Regions from separate parts of the Peribacillus sp. NPDC096540 genome, predicted to be linked through region 2. Evidence: riboswitches for the same ligand, from Rfam matches in the RefSeq annotation. Region 2 holds a riboswitch; each other region holds the start of a gene.
The links. Region 2 has a riboswitch for cobalamin ahead of ACQKMR_RS25465 (hypothetical protein). Riboswitches for the same ligand answer to the same signal wherever they lie in the genome.
Positions count from the first base shown of each region.

Region 1 (5,724 bases), on a different contig from region 2:
TGGTATGCTTATGCATTTGCAACACCGGTTATCGGGATTGCCTTTTTCATAGTATCTGTTTTCATTTGGAATCAGGGAGTGAAAAGGTACCGCGGAGCTGGAAACTAAAAAGAATCCCTTCAACATTATTCAGTTGAAGGGATTTTTCTTATTTACGCTTATTCTTTCTTTCAATATATCTAGCTTGTGCTTGAACGAATTGTTGCTTTTCCTCTTCCGTTTCCGGAAAAACCTGAGGAACGGGGGTGGGCTTTCCATCTGCGTCTATTGCTAGCATCGTTAAAAAAGCGCGGGCTGTAAGCTGCTTTTCACCGGTTAATAGGTTTTCTCGCTCCACTTTCACAAATACCTCCATCGACGTCCGATGGGCACAGGTGACATAGGCCTCTAGGTTAATCGCATCCCCTGTCTTGATGGGTGCCAAAAAGTCAAAGGAGTCGCTTGATACGGTCACAACCGGTTTTCGGCAATGGCGCATTGCTGAAATGCAGGCGATTTTATCTACATAGGCCATCACTTTACCTCCAAAGATAGTGTTGTGATGATTCGTATCTGGTGGGAAAACAAGATCAGTTAAAAAAGTCCGTGACTGCCGGATAGGATTAGCATTTGTAAAATCAATACCTTTTTCAATCATTCGACTGTTGATTGACCAGTAGGTTTTTGCGAACGATTGTTGCAGCTTCCACCATATTTTTCAAAGAAGCAATGGTTTCAGGAACGCCCCTTGTTTTCAGGCCGCAGTCGGGGTTAATCCAAAATTGATCTTTATCCAATACTTTGATGCCTCGTTCAATCATATCGACCATTTCCTCGACTGCAGGAACGCGTGGACTGTGAATATCATATACTCCTAGACCAATACCCTTTTCATACGTTTTTTCCTCAAATGCGGAAGCTAGTTCACCGTGGCTGCGAGATGTTTCTATGGAAATTACATCGGCATCCAGGGAAGAGATGACATCCATGAAGCTGTTGAAATCGCAATAACACATATGCGTGTGAATTTGAGTTGTATCTTCCACACTTGAAGTGGAAATCAAGAAGGAGTTCACAGCCCATTTTAAATATTCATCGCGGTCGCCTTTTTTCAATGGAAGACCTTCTCTAAGGGCAGGCTCATCCACCTGAATCATTTTGATTCCGGCAGTTTCTAAGGCTCCCACTTCTTTTTCCAAGGCGAGCGCTAACTGGTAGCAAACATTCTCCCTTGAAATATCATCACGTACAAATGACCAGTTCAGAATTGTTACAGGACCTGTCAGCATTCCTTTTACCGTTTTCTTCGTCAGGGATTGCGCGTACACACTTTCCCGGACTGTCATCGGCTCGATGAAATGAACATCGCCGTAGATAACAGGTGGTTTTACGCAGCGAGAACCGTAAGATTGTACCCAGCCTTTTTCGAGGAAAACGAATCCTCCTAGCTTATGGCCGAAAAATTCAACCATATCTGTTCGTTCAAATTCTCCGTGTACAAGAACATCCAAGCCGATTTCTTCCTGGATATTGATCCATCTGCTGATTTCCTCGTTAACAAATGTTTCATATTGAGCAGCAGTCCATTCTCCTCGTTTGAATTTTCCGCGAGCTTGTTTTACTTCAGCTGTCTGCGGAAAGCTTCCGATTGTTGTTGATGGAAGGAAAGGCAGTTTGAAAAATTCCTGTTGTTTTTGATAGCGCTCTTTAAATGACAGCTGCCGGCCGGCTGTTTTACTCTTCGCGTGTTCGACACCAGTTTGGACGTCTTTATGATTTCGCGCATTTGAACTTGCTAACGTTTGAAGTGCTAATTTGTTAGTGGCTACTTTTTCAGCAATTGCATTGGCACCTTGATTACTACCTTTTACTAGTAGAGTGATTTCTTCAAGCTTCTCATCAGCAAAGGCAAGGGCCTGTTGAACTTCTTTAGTAAGAGCCGTCTCATTTCGAACCGTTACTGGTACATGAAGCAGGGAGCAAGAGGGTTGAAGCCAAATTTGGTCTTCGGCTACGGTTTTTGTGATGGTATTGATCAACTGATTCTTTTTCGATAAATCGGAAAGCCAAATATTTTTCCCATCAATCACACCTGCACCGAGCACTTTGTCTTTCGGGAAACCGAATTCTTGAAGATTACTAAGGTTCTTCCCTTTATCATGGACAAAATCAAGACCGATCCCTTGAACGTGTAATTCAATCACCTCTTGGTAGTGCTCTACCGCATCAAAGTATGTTTGTAGCATGATGTTCAAGTTTGGAGCTGCTTCACTCAATTTTTCATATAAGTAAGTAACAGTTTGCATATCATCTTTAGAAATGGATGAAACAAGGGAGGGCTCATCGATTTGCACCCACTTCACGCCTTCATGTTCTAACTCTTGCAGAATTTGTGTGTATAAAGGCAGGAGACTAAGGATGATTCCAGGTACATCTTGTTTATTGTAGCCTTTAGACAGAGTAATAAAAGTATAAGGTCCGACTAACACGGGCTTAGCTTCAATTCCTAGTTTTTCTTTGGCTTCGCGATAAGAAGCAAGTGGTTTATTTTCTGTCAAAGTCAGCTTTGACGGTTTTAATTCGGGAACGATATAGTGATAATTTGTATTGAACCATTTCGTCATTTCAGAAGCAACTTCATCCTTGTTTCCGCGAGCCATAGAATAATATACAGAAAGGGGAACGGTGCCGCCTTTATAGGCTGAATAACGCTCAGGAACAAGACCGAACATTACAGACATATCGAGCATTTGATCATATAAAGTAAAGTCATTGACAGGAATAATATCAATACCTTGGTCCTTTTGCTTTTGTAAGTTGCCTAAACGGATGGCTTCTAGCTGTGCTGTAAACTCCGATTCATCGATTTTTCCGGACCAGTAAGCTTCTAATGTGCGTTTCCATTCACGATCTTCCCCAATTCGCGGGTACCCTAAACTACTACTTTTCAATATTCCCATCCTCCTACATTCTTTTTTCTTTTAATAAAATAACAATAAAAAAAGCACCCCTAACCATCAAAAGAGAAAGTTAGAAATGCTTAAAATAAAGGGGTATACAAAAACCCCTTAAAATTATAAGGTCCCTAACACTTCCCTATTCTCCGTAGGTTAAAACAGTGTTGTCGAAACAGGCAGGTCTCCTGACTTGAGGAATCTTATTAGCGGCAGGCCTTCCCAATCCGAAAATCAGTGGCATATTGCATAGCGCTAACATTCCTATTACAGTGGCGGGACCGTGCCGGAATTACACCGGACTTCCCTTTTAATCCTAAAAAAATTAGGAACCTATTTCCACATATGAAATTTCACAAACCTGCTGTAAATTAAACTGCAGGTGGCAAAAATTTATAAAATAAAAACTATTATAAAAATTTAGACAATCTTAACATATCCCGACTAAAATGGTCAACAAGGAAAAAAGTCTCGGGAAATGGGGTCTGACCCCGCCCTATATCGACAAAACTATTGGTGCACCTAGGTTTGTTTAAGGATGTGAATGTTGGGAAATGGGGTCTGACCCCTAAATAAAGAATATATTGTTTGGACGGGGAGTATGTATAGGGGAATGGGTTGTTTTGAAATGAGGCGTGGGGGATGACTTTTTACATCTTGATTGCAGGAATCATTTTTTGCATGGTGATGAGCATTCGAACGTTATTTCTTGTTGAGTCGGGAGGAAAGAAGTTTTCTCTGGAGGATATGCTGTGGCTTGGCAATTTATATGCGACGATATTAGTAGGTTTTGCACTGATTTATTTATTATACGAGCTTCAGAATCATTCAGTGATTCTTGATATGGGCAATCGTTTGGACGGCAGTTTTTACGAGCAACTGAAGACTTCTTTTTATTTTAGTGCGATGACGATGTTTTCTGTAGGGTATGGGGATATAGCCCCGATAGGCGTGGGCAGGATGATTGCGACAATCCAGGCATTCATCGGCTATACGCTCCCGGCCGCGTTTGTAATTCGGACAGTGATTGATTTAGATCAGGAAAGGAGGAATAAATGAAAGTTGTGTTTCTTTCAATTATTGGGTACGCTTACCATAATGAAAGAAATGGAGGGGTTAGAATGACTGTTAAAATTGGAGAAAAAGCACCTGATTTTCAACTACCTGCAAACAACGGTGAAAAAGTGTCCCTATCGGATTTTAAAGGCAAACACGTTGTTTTATATTTTTATCCGAAAGACATGACGCCTGGTTGCACAACGGAGGCTTGTGATTTCCGTGACCACAATGAGCAGTTTGAGGAATTGAATGCTGTCATAATAGGGATTAGTCCAGACCCGGCGGCGCGTCATGAAAAATTCATTGAAAAATATGGGTTACCTTTTCTGCTGCTAGCTGACGAAAATCAAGAAGCTGCTGAATTATATGATGTATGGAAATTAAAAAAGAACTTCGGTAAGGAATATATGGGTATAGAACGTTCAACTTTTCTGATTGATAAAGAAGGAACGATCGTTAAAGAATGGCGTAAAGTAAAAGTTAAAGGGCATGTTGAAGAAGCGCTTGAAACTCTTCGTGATCTAGAAAAATAAGGTACAGGCAGATGAAGGATAAGCGAATAACCAGGCTTGCTGCAAGGCTGATTCATCATTCCGTACAATTACAGCCAAAAGAGAGAATCTTGATACGGGGTCATATCAGCACGAAACCGTTATTGAAAGAACTGATTAAAGAAACATACAGAGTTGGGGCATATCCATATGTAGAACTGGAAGACGATGAAATAAGCTGCCACTTGTTAAAAGGGAATGTGAAGGAACAACTTGATACCTTATCACAATGGACTTTGAGGAAATATACTGATATTGATGCGATAATAATCATCTCCGGTGAAGATAACAATGCTGATTTGGCAGATGTACCTGCAGAGAGGCATCGTCTTCATGGAGAAGCGATGAAGTCGTCGACTCTTTTCTATGTAAACAACAGGCGCTGGGTTTTACTTAATTACCCGACCACTAGCTCAGCACAAAAAGCTGGCATGAGCTTTAGCAGGTATGAAGACTTTCTATTAAACGTTTGCACAATGGATTACGGAAAAATGGAAGTAGCACTGAAACCGCTTAAGCTATTGATGGAGCATACTGAAAAAGTTCGAATTGTATCACCAGGGACAGACCTCACCTTTTCCATTAAAGGAATGCCGGCTGTCATATGCGCTGGGAAAAACAATTTACCGGACGGGGAAGTGTTCACGGCACCCGTAAAAGAGAGTGTTCATGGTAAGATAGCCTTCAACACCCCTTCAACATATCAAGGAGTCACCTTTCGTGACATAGTTTTAACCTTGCAAAAGGGGAAAATTACGAAAGCAGATTCCAATCAAAGTTCTAAAATGAACGAGATTCTTGATGTAGATGAAGGGTCCCGTTTTATTGGGGAATTCGCGCTTGGAATCAATCCATTTATTATGGAGCCAATGGACGATATTTTGTTTGATGAGAAAATATGTGGCAGTCTGCATCTAACTCCTGGCCAAGCATATCAAGAGGCTGATAATGGAAACCGTTCTTCTACACATTGGGATATGGTTTTGATCCAGCGCCCTGAATATGGCGGTGGTGATATCTACTTTGATGACATTCTGATCCGAAGGGATGGCATTTTTATGTTGCCGGAACTACGTGCTTTAAACCCCAATTTATTAAAATAAAGCCTTTTTTTACAGGGTTAAGGCTTTTGTCCAACTCAAAAAGAGGACACCTGAATATGCTTTATTAAGGGAATACCT
Region 1 is NZ_JBNNTG010000027.1:83,638-89,361, forward strand. It holds gene ACQKMR_RS20650 (ABC transporter permease) at 1-108, shown strand, start outside; gene ACQKMR_RS20655 (acyl-CoA thioesterase) at 149-637, opposite strand; gene metE (5-methyltetrahydropteroyltriglutamate--homocysteine S-methyltransferase) at 630-2,939, opposite strand; cobalamin riboswitch at 3,095-3,285, opposite strand; gene ACQKMR_RS20665 (potassium channel family protein) at 3,576-3,992, shown strand; gene bcp (thioredoxin-dependent thiol peroxidase) at 4,055-4,525, shown strand; gene ACQKMR_RS20675 (aminopeptidase) at 4,537-5,646, shown strand.
Region 1: linked by a shared signal. The riboswitch ahead of metE (5-methyltetrahydropteroyltriglutamate--homocysteine S-methyltransferase) and the one ahead of ACQKMR_RS25465 (hypothetical protein) in region 2 are both predicted to bind cobalamin.

Region 2 (5,724 bases):
AATAAACCTCTACCCAGGAATGAGCATTATTATTTGTTACCTTATAAACGGATTCACCCTTATATATCGATTTTTCTCCTTCTGTATAACCCTTCACCCACCTAGCCGGTATATTGGCGGCGCGTAGTAAGACGACCATTGCAGTTGAATAGTTGTCGCAATATCCAATCTGGGTCTCGAATAAAAATTGATCGACATAATCTTGACTTGCCTCCGGATAAGCAATATCATCCTTTGAATAAACAAAATCAGGACCGTCAAAATAATTTTCAATGGCTTTCGCTTTATCATACCAATTTGTTTCATTACTAGTAAGTTGCGATGCCAATTCATATATTCGATTAGGTAAGCCCTCTGGAAGCTGAGTATTTTTATCCATTAAGACACCCATCGTTTCATCCGGATCTGTGACCTTCCTTAGCTCAGCTATATCAAACCTCTGCATATCATAGGTCATTTCATATTCTTTCAATAGAAGGCGTTCGCCATCTTCCTTTTCGGAAATGATTTTGTCCATATCCTGATAATACTTGAACTCTTTTCCTTTTTTACTCTCGACTTTTTTTAAATAACCGGACTGTGGATGAAGAATATGAGAATACAATTCCATCATGGATACTTTTGCTGACATTTCATCTGCTTTTACCACTTCCGGAATATCGTAAGTATTTAACAAAGTCATTTCCTGGCCGTTAGAAAAAGTGAAAAAGTCCATCCCGTCCTCTAAGGAAACCCATCCTTTTCCAGTATAGATATCTTTGTTCTCTACTTTCCAATAATGACCTGCAGGCGCATTATTATAAAAGACAATAGAACTATCTGGCTCTATCGACCCGCCAAGTTCCGAATCATCTTCATCATACCCCACCCTTTTGTCTATGGAACTACCATCTTCTTTCATCACTTTATCGGAATAAGAAGTAATAAACGGAACTGGATCCGGCCATTGTGGAGAGAACTTAGGGGCACCAAAACCGACAAGGACACTTATCGTGATCATACCCGTTAGTAACAAGATCCATTTCTTAATAGGAGCCCTTGAAAACCTAAGCTGCTCCTGAATGGACAGACGCAGCAAGGCCAGCAGACCGAGCATCGCAAAACCAATAATGATGATTCTTATCATTGCCTTATCACCATCATAGGGAGTAAATGTATCAAGTATCGATATAAAAATCACCGTTAACATAAAAAAGAAAAAGATACTTTGCTTCACCAACACCCAGTAATGAATCAAATATGTCACTAGCCAAAGAAGCAAGAAAAAAAGTAACGTTCGAAATGGATTTGAAAGTAACTCCCATTTTCCATCGTATATATTTGAAAGATTGGCTGTGAAATCCAGCAGATAGTTCGAATGAAGAAACTGTACTGAAATCATTATATAAACACTTAAGAGAATACAGCGGATTAGCCAATGGACATGGAAATAATGCAGTAGTAGGGAAAAAATCACAAACAGAACAAAAACAACAATATTCCCTGTATCCGTGAGTTTCTCAACAGGCCTTAACCATTCTGTGATCAACAACAGACCAAAAGCATACAGAAGGACATCCATCCACTTTTCCAACATGGGCGTTGTAACATTCATTTCTTCATCACCTCTGGTCTGTCGTGCTGCAGATGCCCCTGTTTAAGAAAGCAAACCTTTATTCCCTGTGATAATGCTGCTGATCTAGATTTTTTTTCTTCATCTGTAAAGTCTGCTGGGTTTTTCACACAAAACAACATTACTCCTTGATTAGCGCGGAATGCTCTCAATAATTCGACCTTTTCTAATGTTAATTCCGAGACAACGAAAATCAAAGCTGCGTTTACCGGCAGAATTTCCTTCCTTATGCTCCCGTCCCATGCGATTAACCTACTCGGTTTTTCTTTAGCAAGGCGGTAAAAGATCTTTCGTTTCTGACTACCGCCTCCTCCAGTCGGTAAGATTTGCCTCGATCCCGTACTAGCGAAACCCATCTCTATGCCTTTTTTTAACATGGCATGTACAAAGGAAGCCGTCATTACAATTGCTTCTTCGAAGAAAAGCGATTCCTGATTATCAAGCAAGATAAATACATCACGGTTTTTCTGAACTTCAAATTCCTTTGTCATGATTTCACTTGTTCTAGCCGTTGCCTTCCAGTTAATCCAGGACAACTGATCACCTGGCTGATACTCTCTTACCCCAGACACTACTGAATGTTCCCGTTGTGTTTTTTTTGTTGATCCCACTTGACCCTGATTGAATACAAGTTCAAGATCTCTGTAGGTAAGCTCATGATATGAAGGGAAAACAGTGATTTTTAAAGGTGAATTAAATGTCGCTTCCTTTTCAAAGATGCCAAAAAAGTCTCCTATCCTGAAACGGATTGTTTGAAATTCATGCTCACCCCGTGGCAAATTGTCCAAAGTATATGTCATACTGAAGGTATGCCTGAAACCCGGAAAGACAAGTGTTTTTCTTTGCATCCCCCAATTTACCAATCCCTTCGGCAACTCCTCCTCTACCATCATATATAAAAGAGGCAGCCTGTTTTTACGGGTTACAGTTAAAGCTATTTCTACAGAATCTCCAGCTCGGCATTCTCTTTTGCTGACCTTTCTCTCAACGATCATGTTATTAATCGGATAAAAAAGTAGAATCGTAGAGTACACAGCGAACGGTAAAAATGTATAAAAAATAAACCAACTGACAAAACCTCCTTGAAACATCGCAAAAGAAAAGGAAATCGCCATAAGTAATAACAAGCCAATCACACTCATGTTTTCCTTTAAGATGCTGATCAAGTTCCGCATTAGGTCATAGCTCTCTTCACAGGCACTTGAGTCGTCGCGACAATCTGGTGAATCACCATGCCAGCATCTACTCCCTCATAATTCGCTTCTGGCTTCAAGATAAGTCGGTGGGCAAATACGAACGGTACTAAATATTGCACATCATCCGGTAGAACATAATCTCTGCCCTTCAAAAGTGCATAAGCTTGGGTTGCCTTCATCAATGCAATCGATCCACGAGGACTCACCCCTAAATATACGGTCTCATGCGTACGAGATTGATTTGCCAAATCAACAATATACCGCTTTATTGTGTTATCCACGATCACCGCTTTAGCCTCTTCCTGTAAAGCTATTAATTCCTCTAAAGTAATAACAGATTCTAACTCTTCAAGTGGTGCGGTATATTGAGCCCGGTGCAAAACCTCAATTTCTTCTTCAACACCCGGATAGCCCATTTTCATTTTTAATAGAAAACGATCCAATTGCGCCTCTGGAAGTGGGTATGTTCCTTCGTACTCAATTGGATTTTGTGTCGCCATGACGAAAAAGGGCTTCTCCAATCCCCTTGTAACCCCATCAACCGTCACACTTGCCTCTTCCATTGCTTCAAGCAAGGCGGATTGTGTTTTCGGCGAGGTCCGGTTTATTTCATCGGCTAAAATAATATGGCCCATAATTGGTCCTGGTCTAAAAATAAATTCTTGTTCCTTTGGATTGAAAATTGAAACGCCCGTTACATCTGAAGGTAGTAAATCAGGTGTGAATTGTATACGCTTAAAGTTTGCGCCTATCGATCTTGCCAGTGCTCTGACCATGACAGTCTTGCCTACACCGGGAACATCCTCCAATAAAACATGCCCCCCAGAAAGAAGTGCAACAATGCTTAGTTCTGCTATATCTCGTTTTCCAATAATCACTTTTTCAATATTCCCTAAAATCTTTTCCAGTTTTTGATTTACCTGCTTATAAATCATTCTCTACCTCCTGAGATTACCCTATTACTCTTATATAACACCTATTATATATTCTTTATACTCGACATACATTTTACATTAACCTCCAATTGAACCTTACATTGTAAGTTTACTAGATAATTCGCAAACCATAAATGAAATTCTCTAAAAATATTCATACTGCTTCAGGAAAAAGGTATGGTAAACTGTTGCTAAGTGAATATAAACCTTGCAGAAAAAGGTGCTGCCTTGTCAGCTTAATAGGGAATTCGGTGTAAAGCCGAAGCTGTTTCCGCAACTGTAAGTGCTAATGAAATAAGATAAATACCACTGTTTGAGGATAAAGATTCACACCGACAACCGTTCATCCTGTTCAAATGGGAAGGTTCTTAGAGTAAAATGACGCACGAGCCAGGAGACCTGCCTTTTTTATCGTATTATGCTCTTCGGAAGATAGGAGGATTGTACGGCAGTCTTCCCTCTTTTTCTGTTACAGATACATAGGTGATTGATGCCGACCAATGCCCTTGGTCGGCTTTTTCTTTTGCTGCGAAAAGCGACACAGAGGTGATTTATCTAAATATAAAGAGGAGGAAGAGTTATGGCAAAGAAGGATTTTCGTTTTTTATGCTATCCATACATGCGCGAATCCGAGTCTACCGTCGATTATGAAATACGTACCGACTCTTTGACGACACAAATTGGCTTGGCAGCCTCGTTTACAAAGGATGTTCCAGATGTATACCGTGATTTAATGGAATTGTTGCCGATGGCTTATCATTTAAATGGCTCAGTCCGTGGGAAATTAGCCATTACCGACAATGATCTGAAACGTTTAAGTGCAATCTACGACCATTATGTCGCTGAAGTTAAAGAGCATATTGAGACATTTGTGCTTCCGCAAGGTTCAACAGCTGCCTGTGTTCTGCATACTTGCCGTAGTGAAGCCAAAAAGTCGGTCCGTGCTTTACACAAGGTTAGTTTAGAAAGGGAAATCCCTGGAATTCTCTTTGATTACGCCAATTTGCTTGCAAATGTTCTATTCGTGATGGCTGTCTACGTCAATAAGCAACATGGTATTGAGGAGATTCCTTTTATCAGCAAATCATACCCAACCAAACCCATGAAGAAGAACACGGAGGAATAAATAATGAAGAGAACCTTACGATTTAGTTGGATTTCCACCCTGATACTTGCCCTTTTCCTTACTGGATGTGGAGTAAAGGATGACCAGACGACAAAAGAAAAGAAAGATACTAACAAGACAGAAGAAGTCAAAGCCTATACCGTTACCGATGATACTGGAAAGAAAATAAAATTCGATAAAATTCCGGAAACAGTAGTTTCACTTCAACCAAGTAATACAGAAATTTTATTTGAACTAGGGCTGGGGGATAAGGTCATTGGCGTGACCGATTTCGATAATTACCCAAAGGAAGCAAAAGATATTGAACATGTTTCCGATTCGGTGAATATCAATACAGAGAAAATTATTTCCTTAAAACCAGATGCCATTATTGCTTATACCATTGGTGATGAAACGACGCTAAAGCTGCTTGAAGATGCTGGAATCCCTGTATTCATTATAAAATCCGCGTCAAATTTTGATGATGTATATGGGGATATTGGGCAAATTGCTGAAGTCATGGGCGTAGCTGAAAAAGGCGAAGAATTGGTGAAAGATATCCAAACCCAAATTACAAGTGTTGAGGAAAAAATTGAAACATTAGATGAAAAGGAACAAACCTATTTTGAAATTAGTCCAGCTCCAGAAATCTATACAACAGGATCGGAAACCTTCCAACAAGAAATTCTAGAGACTGCAGGCATTAAAAACATCTTTGCCGATCAAAAAGGCTGGGTTAAAGTTTCAGATGAAGAAATTGTCAAACGAAACCCTAATACTATCCTTACGACTGCTACCTATGCAGATGATGCTGTTGATGAAATTAAATCCCGAAAAGGCTGGGAAAATATCAACGCCGTGAAAAATAATCAAGTC
Region 2 is NZ_JBNNTG010000048.1:7,952-13,675, forward strand. It holds gene ACQKMR_RS25450 (DUF4129 domain-containing transglutaminase family protein) at 1-1,594, opposite strand, end outside; gene ACQKMR_RS25455 (DUF58 domain-containing protein) at 1,591-2,787, opposite strand; gene ACQKMR_RS25460 (AAA family ATPase) at 2,787-3,743, opposite strand; cobalamin riboswitch at 3,945-4,164, shown strand; gene ACQKMR_RS25465 (hypothetical protein) at 4,324-4,869, shown strand; gene ACQKMR_RS25470 (helical backbone metal receptor) at 4,873-5,724, shown strand, end outside.

Region 3 (5,724 bases), on a different contig from region 2:
TAATTTTGAATGTCCTGCATGTAGCAAAATAATCGGAATGACGATAACTTCAGTGGCTCCTCTTTTTATACAATTGTCAATGCCTTGGGATATATTTGGCGTGGCAAATTCCAAGAAGCATGTTTCAATCAATAAGCAGTCGTCCATTATCGGAATCATATTTTTTATAAAACGAATAACCTCTTCGTTTCCAGAAGCTAATCGGCTTCCGTGTCCTACGAATAATACTGCTTTCATTTGTTATCCCCCTCTTGATTAGTCTTCACAAGGCGCAGGCTCTATTTTTATTTTGGGAGCAATGTCTTGATATAAATAGCCTTGTATCTTTTTCGCCCGTTTAAAATATTTAAATAGTCGTTCATTAGGATGGGCATTTTGTTTATATTCGTTGACAATGTTTGTAATTAATTCAACTAGTTGATCCGGTTCAATTCCTTCAGCAACAGGTTGACCAGGATGAGCAGTTCTGCCCACCGGTTTAGCTCCAAGGAATAAATCAAATTTCCCTTTTCGGAAAACGATCCCGATATCATCCATTACTGCACTATAACAAGCCATTCCACACCCATTAAAACCAATGTTCATTTCCTTAGGCATATCAATCCCACCAAGCACCCTCTGTATTTCATCCGCGTAAGGAATGGATTCCACTTTTTCACCATCACAGAAATCACAAGCTTTTAAGGTCAGTACATCCCCAATTGGCGATAATAAAAAGTTTGCTGTTTGCAATTTTCCAGTAATAACTTCTGGATCTGTTGTAGGAATCTTTAAAACGATTTTATGATTTGGCGTGTATTCCATCGTTCCTTTCTCTCCAACAACTTCTGCAAGTGTCATCATTTGTTTGGGAGTAAATTGCTTGTTCGCCACACCTGGGCTAACGGCAAGCTCGAATACCGACTCAATTTTTTGCTGAACAACTGGCGTAATAGATTGCTGGACTGTTTGACCCTTAACTTTTATGAGTGCTTCCATTGCCACTTCAAAAGAAGTGCGCTTTTTTTCTGGGGCTTTTGTAAGCAACCCAACTCCGCCAGTCGACTCGGTGTACGCTTCCTGTATAGATGCCGTTTCTTGATCTAATGCCCACGGTTCTGCTTCTTTTTGCAAGCGTTGATGCGGCTTCAATGGTTGCCTTTCCGAATTCAATGTATACTTTCTTTGATATCCACGTGGCGTGATGATTTTGTCATCATATAAAAAGGTAGATGAATTTCCAATAATGACGGTCGTTAGCATCCCAATATCGTGATTTAACATGTCTTTCAAATTGGTTATCACAATATCCTGACGATCGCGATAAGCACTTTTCACCAATCCGACAGGTGTTTCGGGCGAGCGATAACGCAGTAAAATTTTCTGTGTTTCAACAATTTGCCTAGTCCGTCTACCGCTTCGAGGATTATAAAGCGCAATGACAAAGTCAGCCATTGCAGCAGCCTCTACTCTTTTGGCAATAAGATCCCAAGGCGTTAAATGGTCACTGAGGCTGATGGTACAGGAATCATGCATAACAGGTGCTCCAAGTAAAGAGGCACATGAATTGATGGCAGAAATACCAGGAATGATTTCAATGGCTACTCCCGTTTCTTCTTTCCACCCTTTTTCAATCAATACTTCATAAACCAGACCAGCCATTCCGTAAACTCCTGCATCACCACTCGAAATTACAGCCACTTTCTTTCCCAACTCCGCCTGTTTCACTGCTTCTTGTGCACGTGATACTTCTTCAGTCATACCCGTACTTATAATCGTTTGATCTGTAAGAAGGCCCTGAATGAGTTCCACATATGTTTTGTAACCAATGATGAAGTCACTTTCTTGAAGGGCTTCTACAGCACGTTTGGTAATATGTTCAAAATTCCCTGGTCCAAAGCCAACGACAAATAATTTACCGTTTGTACTCATTTAGACATCTCCTTTTACGACTTGTCTTTTGAAATTCCTGTTTGAGGTGGAAAATCCGGATTAGGAGTCATTTCTCCATCAGTAAATTGGTAAAGCATCTGCGGAATAAACTTCTCTTCATCGATATTCCGGACAATCTCACGTCCAAAATCAGGTGAGTCCACTCGATACCATGTCCCTTGAGGATATGCAATCACAACGCAGGCATCCTTACACCTGCCGTTACAGCGAGTTCTAGTAGTATGAATTTTTTGATTCAGACCTTGTGAAGTAATTTCATCACGAATTGCTTGTGTTATTTCTTCGCCGCCTTTTTTCATGCAACTACTGCCGTTACAAATCAACAGATGCGAATTTGTGCCTTTCAAGTTCCAAGTTGTCATCTTCTTCCTCCTAAATTCTGAGAAAAGGCAAAATAAAAAACCTTAACTGTTAGAGTTAAGGTTTAAAAAAACTATATGAATAAGGAGCCTCCAGCAAGCAAGATGAAACTCTCAAAATTTCCATAGTTCTTCTACCTTTCCCTCCGAAAAGTATCACACAATTTTAAAAGCAGGTTTCCTGGCTTACGCTTCAATTTACTTTTGTCCCTTCCCAGCTTTATGCCAGTGGTTATCGACAATTTCATCAGCGTTACAGTAGCGGGGGCTGCATCGGATTCTCACCGATTTCCCTATTATCCCTTGCATATTCATACAAGAGCACTTTTAAATTGGAATATTTGGTTTTATAATCATACATTTCTAGTTAACTTTATCTATCATATACCAACTTTATCAAAATTCAATAGTTTATTCCGACTGTTTTGAAAGTTTAATGGTGATAATTCAGCTTCATTCCTTGCTTCTCTGCGATTTTATCCTTCTCAAAAAAAAATATATGAACGGAGTGTAGATGGAATCATTGCTTTATGATACACTAAACGAGAATTTTTCAAAAAATTACATAAGTTTTATGGTGCTGAATTTCTCGGAATTTAGCTTAATAGGGAAGTCGGTGTAAATCCGGCGCGGTCCCGCCACTGTAAAGGGAAGTCCTAATACGTAAAGAATAATCCACTGTCAAACTAGATGGGAAGGAAGTATGAGGATGATGATCCAGAGCCAGGAGACCTGCCATGAAGCGTAAAACTGTTTCAACCTACGAGGATGGGTGTGCGGATCAGGCAGATAAGGCTAATGTTTGGATTATGCTGCAAACTTACTGTTCATTACGCACTTCTTTCTTTTTGAGAGAAGTGCTTTTTATGTTGCCCGCCACTTCTCTTCTCAGCTTTAATCATTTTAAATAATAGCGTCGAAAGGAGAAAAAATGAAAAAAGCCAATTTGAAAATACTTTATTTTGTCATTTTACTACTCTTCATACCAAAGAGAGCAATGGCCATGCATATTATGGAGGGCTTCTTACCAATCGAATGGGCGATATTTTGGTGGGCTGTGACACTTCCATTTTTAATCTTGGGTTACCGTTCCATTAGGTCTAGAGTGAAGGAAAATCCAGAAACAAAAATGATGCTGGGTCTGTCCGGCGCATTCGTTTTTATTTTATCAGCCCTAAAAATCCCTTCCGTAACAGGAAGCTCTTCACACCCTACCGGCGTCGGTTTAGGTTCAATCTTGTTTGGACCGTTGGCCATGAGTGTCGTCGGTTCTATTGTTCTGTTATTTCAAGCTGCATTACTAGCTCATGGAGGATTAACTACGCTAGGAGCCAATGCTTTTTCCATGGCTGTTTGCGGACCGTTCATTGCTTATTTTGTATTCAAAGGCGCTACTAAATTAGGTTGGTCCTTCTCTATTGCTGTTTTCTTAGCAGCTGCATTCGGAGATTTGGGCACCTATGTGGTAACTTCCGTACAGCTTGCCTTAGCTTTCCCCTCGGAGGTGGGAGGATTTATGGCCTCATTTACTAAATTTGCAGGAATCTTTGCCCTTACCCAAATACCTTTAGCAATTAGCGAAGGTTTATTGACAGTCGTTGTCATGAATTTCTTGAAGAAATACAATCTAGGCGAATTGAAATTACTACGAGTGTTATCTAAGGAGGCTCGTTAACATGAAAAAAAGTTTATTGTTTCTTTTTCTAGTCGTCATACTGGCTATTATTCCGTTAATCACCCAACAAGGAACAGAATTTGGCGGAGCTGACGGAGCCGCCGAAGAAGCCATCACTAAAATCCAACCGGAATATGAGCCTTGGTTCAACAGTATCTGGGAGCCGCCAGGTGCAGAGACTGAAAGCTTATTGTTTGCGCTCCAAGCCGCGATTGGCGCCGGATTCATTGGATACTTCTTCGGCGTTATGCGACAAAAAAATAAACAGGCCGTTAAGGAACAGGCCGAACAGTCAAAGCATGTTACTGATTGATAAATACGCCTATTTCAATCGGCTAAAGCATGTACATCCTTTAGAGAAAATGATTTTCTCCCTCTCCCTTTTACTGTTTTCTTTAGCTGTGAGGGATATAACCGTTTCACTCATCACCTTTACAGTGATGAGTGCTTTTATCATTTTCGGGGCAAAAATCCCAATCTCTTATTATGTTAAATTACTCTTATTACCTGGACTTTTTGTACTATCAGGTACAATTACCATCCTTATTTCATTCACAAATAAAAATACTTCGGTACCAAATGTATGGTGGTCCTGGAATGTAGGCAGCTGGCAAATATTTATCAGCGAAGACAGTGTGAAAACGGTAATTGGTCTGATCGTTGTTGTATTAAGCAGTATCAGCTGTTTATATTTCCTAACCTTAACTACACCCATCACAGTCATTCTATATGTATTGCGAAAGCTAAAACTGCCTTCATTATTGATTGATTTAATCGAATTGACTTATCGCTTCATCTTTATTTTTTTAGATACAGCTATGGCCATTCATCAATCACAGTCATCACGGCTTGGGTATAGTTCGATGAAGAAGGGAATTCGTTCTCTCGGGTTACTCATATCTTCCTTGTTTTTAGGAGTGTTTCAGCGCTCTGAACAATTAACGATGGCAATGAACGCAAGAGGATATCAAGAAAACATTTCATTTATCGATGACTCTTACACATATTCCACGCGAAATTGGCTGATTACCATTGTGATTCTAGTTAGCTTAATCTTTATTTATAAATATACGTAAATTGGGGGCAGTTCGATAATGGAAGAACATATTTTTAATATAGATGGACTCACCCATCAATTCGCAGATGGGACGTTCGCATTAAAAGATCTTTCTCTTACGATTCAAAAAGGTAAAAAAATTGCTTTATTAGGCAATAATGGGGCCGGTAAATCCACCTTATTCCAACATTTAAACGGTCTATTAAAACCAACAACCGGTACCATCAGTTTTAAGGGAAAGAAATTAAAATATGACCGAAAAACACTATTATTATTACGAAAACAAGTCGGAATCATTTTTCAAGACCCAGATTCTCAGCTTTTTTCCGCTAATGTACAACAGGATATATCGTTTGGACCGATGAACCTAGGTTGGGATAGAGATGTAGTGCGGGAGAAAGTTGAATGGGCGATGTCCCAAACAGAAGTAACAGAATTGAAAGATAAGCCCACCCATTTTTTGAGCTTAGGACAAAAGAAGCGCGTCGCTATTGCCGGGGTGCTAGCCATGGAACCCGAAGTCTGGATCTTGGATGAGCCTACGGCAGGATTGGATTCTTATTTTTCCAAACAGATTATGGCTCTGCTGGATAACATCCATCTCCCTGATAAAACTATTATTTTATCAACTCATGATGTTAATCTAGCCTATCAATGGGCTAACGAAATCATTGTCATGAACGATGGAAAGGTCATTTATC
Region 3 is NZ_JBNNTG010000026.1:75,339-81,062, reverse strand. It holds gene ACQKMR_RS20170 (sirohydrochlorin chelatase) at 1-237, opposite strand, end outside; gene cobJ (precorrin-3B C(17)-methyltransferase) at 256-1,911, opposite strand; gene ACQKMR_RS20160 ((2Fe-2S) ferredoxin domain-containing protein) at 1,926-2,294, opposite strand; cobalamin riboswitch at 2,446-2,635, opposite strand; cobalamin riboswitch at 2,850-3,045, shown strand; gene ACQKMR_RS20155 (hypothetical protein) at 3,029-3,202, shown strand; gene ACQKMR_RS20150 (energy-coupling factor ABC transporter permease) at 3,223-3,966, shown strand; gene ACQKMR_RS20145 (energy-coupling factor ABC transporter substrate-binding protein) at 3,968-4,279, shown strand; gene cbiQ (cobalt ECF transporter T component CbiQ) at 4,266-5,042, shown strand; gene ACQKMR_RS20135 (energy-coupling factor ABC transporter ATP-binding protein) at 5,061-5,724, shown strand, end outside.
Region 3: linked by a shared signal. The riboswitch ahead of ACQKMR_RS20160 ((2Fe-2S) ferredoxin domain-containing protein) and the one ahead of ACQKMR_RS25465 (hypothetical protein) in region 2 are both predicted to bind cobalamin.

Region 4 (5,724 bases), on a different contig from region 2:
GCAAATAGCATGTCCCGAAAATGATCGACCGCTCCGCAAAAATGATTGTAATTGGTTTCACCTGTCCCGAAGACGCCTGTCTTTAAATGAGAAATCGGTAATTGCTCTAGTTCTGCATAAAAGGCAGCTGTTTTGGCAGGAAGCTCTCCATTACCCCATGTATAAGTACCGATGATCAAAGCATCGTATTCTGGCAATATACTGGTATCAAATTCGCTAGTTCGAAAAAGTCCTGCTTCTGGCAAAAGGGAAGCGAGGGCTTCAGCAAGCGCTTTTGTATTGCCGCCAGCGGAATGATAGACAATTGCAACTTTATAGCTCATCGAACCCATTGCTAGCATTTACTTGACTGTATGTTCTTGATTTTTGTTCAAAGAAATCAGTTTTGGTGAGGCCTATGGATTCGTCGTCGAACGTTTTAATCCAGGGCATAGGGTTCTCACTATACTCTTGATACAAGTTTTCAAGTCCTAGCATACGCAGTCGTTTGTTGGCGATGTATTCGATGTACTCGTTGAATTCTTCCAAGTCGAGATCTGCTTTGGTTTGGATATCCTCAAGCATATACTCAGACCATTCTTTTTCAAGTTCAACTGCTTTTTCAATCGTTGTATAGATGAACTTTGTGTTTTCTTCATTATTTAACTCAGGGTATTCATACATCAAGATTTGTACGAGCATTCCAATGAAATCGAAGTGAACCATTTCATCTCGATGTATATAGGAAATCATCGTAGCAGAACCGGTCATTAAGTTTTGGCGCCCTAAGTTGTAATAGAAGGCGAATGCCAGGTAGAAATAAATACCTTCGAGGTTCGTGGAATGAATGAGTGCTTCAAATAAGTGTTGGGGATTGGGATCGTCCACAAACGTTTGATAGGCATCTACAATCGGTTGATTCCGCTTTATCACTTCCGGGTGTTCTTTAATGCGGTCGAAAAGCTGTTTTTGCTTTCCTACCGGAATCAAGGAAGCAAGGATATAGGAATAAGATTCATTATGAATAGATTCCTGCTGGGCCATGTTGGCCAGGATCGCTTTTGCTGCCGGGTCTTTGATATAACGAAGTATTTCCACTAAAGTGGGCGTTTGAAGGCTGTCCATTCCTGCAATCATAGTAAGGATATCAAGGAAAGCATCCTGGATATCTTCATCCAATTCGCCCCACTGCTTTTTATCCTGAATCATGTTCACGCTTGAAGGCTTCCAAAAGTTATTGATGAGCTGTGTATACGTATCATAGAATTTTTCATACTGAATATCGTTCCAAAGGAGAAAGCCTGAGGCTTCCCCTTTGAATACGCCTGTTGCTTTAGTTGGATGCGTAGGTTCGAGCATCCGAATTTTTTTGATATGATTGGACATTCGTTATAACTCCTTTAAAAATAGATTACTGATTTGATCGTTAACTTGAGCAGCTTTCGCAGACATTATCATATTCGGAAGAAGTGGAACGAACATAATATGTTGACTTCAATCCGCTTTCCCATGCTGTTAAATGGATATCCAATAGAACTTTAGCCTTGATTGTGTTGTGGACATACAGGTTAAAGCTGATAGCTTGGTCAATATGACGCTGACGGGCTGCATTTTGTCTGATGCTTTCCAGTTGGTCTAAGTTAAATCGTGTTTTTTTATAATATTCATACGTATTAGGCGTCAATCCAGGTGCTGTCACTTTGAATTTGAAGTTTTTCTTTTCTTCATAAAACTCAATTTCATATAAGGGATCGATTCCATCCGTGGAGTTACCGATTTTAGCCGTTGATGAATTAGGTGCAATGGCCATTAAATATCCGTTTCGGGTACCGTGTTGCTGCACATTTTCTTTTAAATCCATCCATTTTTCATCGGTATAGTCACGAAGTTCGAAATATTGGCCTGTATGCCAATCAGATCCTTCAAAGTATGGGTACGTTCCTTTTTCCTTAGCCAATTCATTGGACGCTTTGATAGTTAAGTAAGCAATTTTTTCGTATAAAGAATCAGCATATTGAACGGCCTCATCTGATTCCCAATATATATTCTGGGTGGCAAGTAAATGATGCCATCCAAATGTTCCTAAGCCAATAGCCCGGTAACGCTTGTTTGAGATGGATGCTTGCTTCACCGGAAGATTGTTCACATCAATTACGTTATCGAGCATGCGAATCTGAATCGGAATCAATCTTTCTAATACATCGCTACTTACCGCGCGAGGCAGATTAATGGAAGAAAGGTTACATACAACGAAATCGCCGCTTTTACGAACTACAACTACATCCCCATCTTCTGTTTCGTATTCATCCGTGATCGTTGAAGGGCTTAAGTTTTGAGCAATCTCTGTGCAAAGGTTGGAACAATAAATCATTCCTTTATGTTTATTAGGATTCTTACGGTTCATTTCATCACGATAGAACATATACGGTACGCCTTCTTCTAGCTGAGAAATCATAATGCTTTTCATGATGTCCATCGCGTTGATTTTTTCAAAGCTATAGCTAGGAAGTGTGCCATTTTCCGCAGCCTCAACAGCGAGAGCGTAATGATGTCTGAAGCTTCCTTCGCCTTTTTTCTCGTCATAAAAATCTTCGAGTGAGAATCCAAGGGTTTGCTTTACGGTATGTGGGTCGAAAAGATACCATTCTTTCCGATCGCGTACGGCTTCCATGAACAAATCAGGAATACATACACCTGTAAAAATATCATGAGCTTTCAACCGGTCATCACCGTTTTGTGTCTTCAAGTCAAGGAAACTCATGATATCTTTATGCCAAGCATCCAAATAAATCGCGATTGCCCCTTTACGCTGACCTAATTGATCTACGCTGACAGCTGTCTGGTTAAACAAACGGATCCAAGGGGTCGTGCCTGAACTGTTTCCAGAGAAACCACGGATATCTGAACCAAGTGAGCGGATTTTACCGACGTAAAGTCCTACACCACCGCCGAATTTAGATACTTTAGCGGCATCATAGTTCGATAGATAAATGCCATCAATAGAATCTTCAATCGCATCAATAAAGCATGAACTTAACTGGCCATGCGTTTTTCCTGCGTTTGATAGGGTAGGTGTCGCGACGGTCATGTACAGATTGGACATCGCCCAGTATGCCTCTTTCACAAGTTGTAGGCGATGTTCTGTTTTTTCCATTCTCATAATTTCCATAGCGATAATCATGAAGCGCTCCTGAGGCAGTTCGTAGACCTTGTCTTTTTTCGGACGGGCTAGGTAGCGGTCGTTTAATAGGTAGATGCCAATATAAGAAAATAGTTTATCTTTTTCCGGATCGATCTCTAAGCCCAATTCTTCTATTTCTTCTTTGGAGTAAGAGTTGAGTAGTTCGGGTTTATAAATCGGGTAGCGTTGTCCCTCTTGCAGTTGAGAGAGTTCTGCGATTAATTCATAGAACGGACCATAGCTCACACTCTCATAGCCCCGATTTGCTTGTGCATCCCTGTACATGGTATTCAAAAGTTCTGCTGCAGCAACAAACGTCCAATCTGGAGCATCTATGTCCACACTTTCGAGAGCAAGCTGGATCAGTTTTTTTGATGTTTGTTCTTCTGTTGATTCACTTTTACGATCTAGCCATTTTGTAAAACGCTTTTTGAATTTTTCCATATCAAGCTGGCCTTCGAATTCCTTGGATAACATCTCAAGCTGGATAGAACTTGTTTCTGTGTCATTTTTCTCTATAGTAGAGTTATATGTTTGAGTCATGAATAATCCTCCTTGTAAACTTCCGTTACATAAAAAAATCCGCCCAATAAATTGAGCGGATCAAACGATAGAATAAAAGAGCCATGAAAAAATAGCCGTTATACTATCGTTTCATCATCTCAATCCCCGAAGAATAAGAAACGTGAAAAATCCAGGCAGGTCTCCTGACTCATGATCATCCTACTTTGAGTTCTTCCCGTATAAAGAGCTATACAGTGGTTTTCTCATTTCGTCACATTTACAGTTGCGGGGACAGTTCCGGGTTTACACCGGATTCCCTTTTCAGCCATCACTGGCACCTTGGATTATATATAATTCTATATATAGTTATTTTTGTGGTTTTTAATATCAATATCTAGTATTTATGCTTATATTATCGTAAGCCATATGAGACGATAATTCAACTAATATATTTGAGAAAAACCAATCCTTATCTATTGACAAAGTGAGGGAAGAGGAAAAAAGATAGAAAGAATTAATAGAGAAATGGGAAATTCAAACACTGAATATAAGAGATTTTATGTTAAAATAAAGTGTATAGTAAAGGTGGATCTCCCTTATAGTAATGATAGAGGTTCCCGGAAAAATATTTATTAAAAGGAGAAATAATCTTGGAAAAAGTATTAGTTTTTGGACATAAAAACCCGGATACAGACACAATCTGTTCAGCTATCGCTTATGCGGATCTGAAAAAACAACTAGGTATCAACGCTGAACCTGTTCGTCTTGGTGAAGTGAATGGTGAAACACAATATGCATTAGACCAATTCAAATTCGAAGCTCCTCGTCTTGTAGAAAAAGTGGCAGGGGAAGCGGATGGTGTGATTTTAGTCGATCACAACGAACGTCAGCAAAGTGCTGAAGACATTGACCAAGTCCGAGTATTAGAAGTTATCGACCATCACCGTATCGCTAACTTTGAAACAAGTGATCCTTTATATTACCGCGCAGAACCAGTTGGCTGCACGGCAACTATTTTAAATAAAATCTATAAAGAAAACGGTATTGAAGTACCTAAAGCAATCGCAGGTCTAATGCTGTCTGCCATCATTTCCGATTCTTTATTGTTCAAATCTCCAACCTGCACAGAGCAAGACGTTGCAGCAGCAATGGAATTAGCGGAGATTGCCGGAGTCAATGCTGAAACATACGGCTTAGAAATGTTAAAAGCAGGCGCTGACCTTAGCGACAAAACAATTGCCCAGCTAATTACTCTTGATGCAAAAGAATTCTCTATGGGAACTGCGAAAGTGGAGATTGCTCAAGTCAATGCTGTGGATCCGAACGAAGTACTTGCAAAACAAGCTGAATTAGAAGCAGCTATTGAAGCGGTTATTGCTACGAAAGAATTAGATTTATTCTTATTCGTTGTAACGGATATTTTAACAAATGATTCTGTTGCCTTGGCTCTTGGGAAATCAACGGAAGCAGTTGAAAAAGCTTATAACGTTACATTGAGCAACAACATTGCCGTCTTAGAAGGCGTTGTATCACGTAAAAAACAAATCGTGCCGGTTTTAACGGACATATTCACTAAATAAAGATGTGAAAAGGGTGCTCTGAAAACTTCGAGCACCCTTTCTATGAACTTTAATAATCAATTTTCAATCATGTCTATAAAAAAGGACTCAAACAAGTCATTTAAATGACGTTTGAGTCTTTTTTTTAATTCAAAGCATCCTTCTCTTTTTCATAGGCGATGACAATTAGTTCTTTATTTGCGTCCTGGCCTAGTTTACTTTCAAAGCTTTTTAGTTCATTCAGTAAATCTTGTGACAGGTTTGCTGCCGTATAATCCTGCTCGGATATCATACTTTTTACTCCTTCCATCTAGATATATTTCATGTATCTATTTTGTCAGTTTAAAAAGTTTCTATTCAGCAAAATTTAAACTTAAGATATTTTACTATCATAAGTGGCGAGCTTTTCAAGCAATTGGGAACTTTCCTGATCGAGACCAAGTATCTGGGAAGAATCACCAACTGAAATTTAAGGACAACCTTATCAACTGCGCCGACTGC
Region 4 is NZ_JBNNTG010000024.1:33,920-39,643, forward strand. It holds gene ACQKMR_RS19080 (flavodoxin domain-containing protein) at 1-323, opposite strand, end outside; gene ACQKMR_RS19085 (ribonucleotide-diphosphate reductase subunit beta) at 313-1,365, opposite strand; gene ACQKMR_RS19090 (ribonucleoside-diphosphate reductase subunit alpha) at 1,406-3,703, opposite strand; cobalamin riboswitch at 3,841-4,021, opposite strand; gene ACQKMR_RS19095 (manganese-dependent inorganic pyrophosphatase) at 4,315-5,244, shown strand; gene ACQKMR_RS19100 (hypothetical protein) at 5,369-5,515, opposite strand.
Region 4: linked by a shared signal. The riboswitch ahead of ACQKMR_RS19090 (ribonucleoside-diphosphate reductase subunit alpha) and the one ahead of ACQKMR_RS25465 (hypothetical protein) in region 2 are both predicted to bind cobalamin.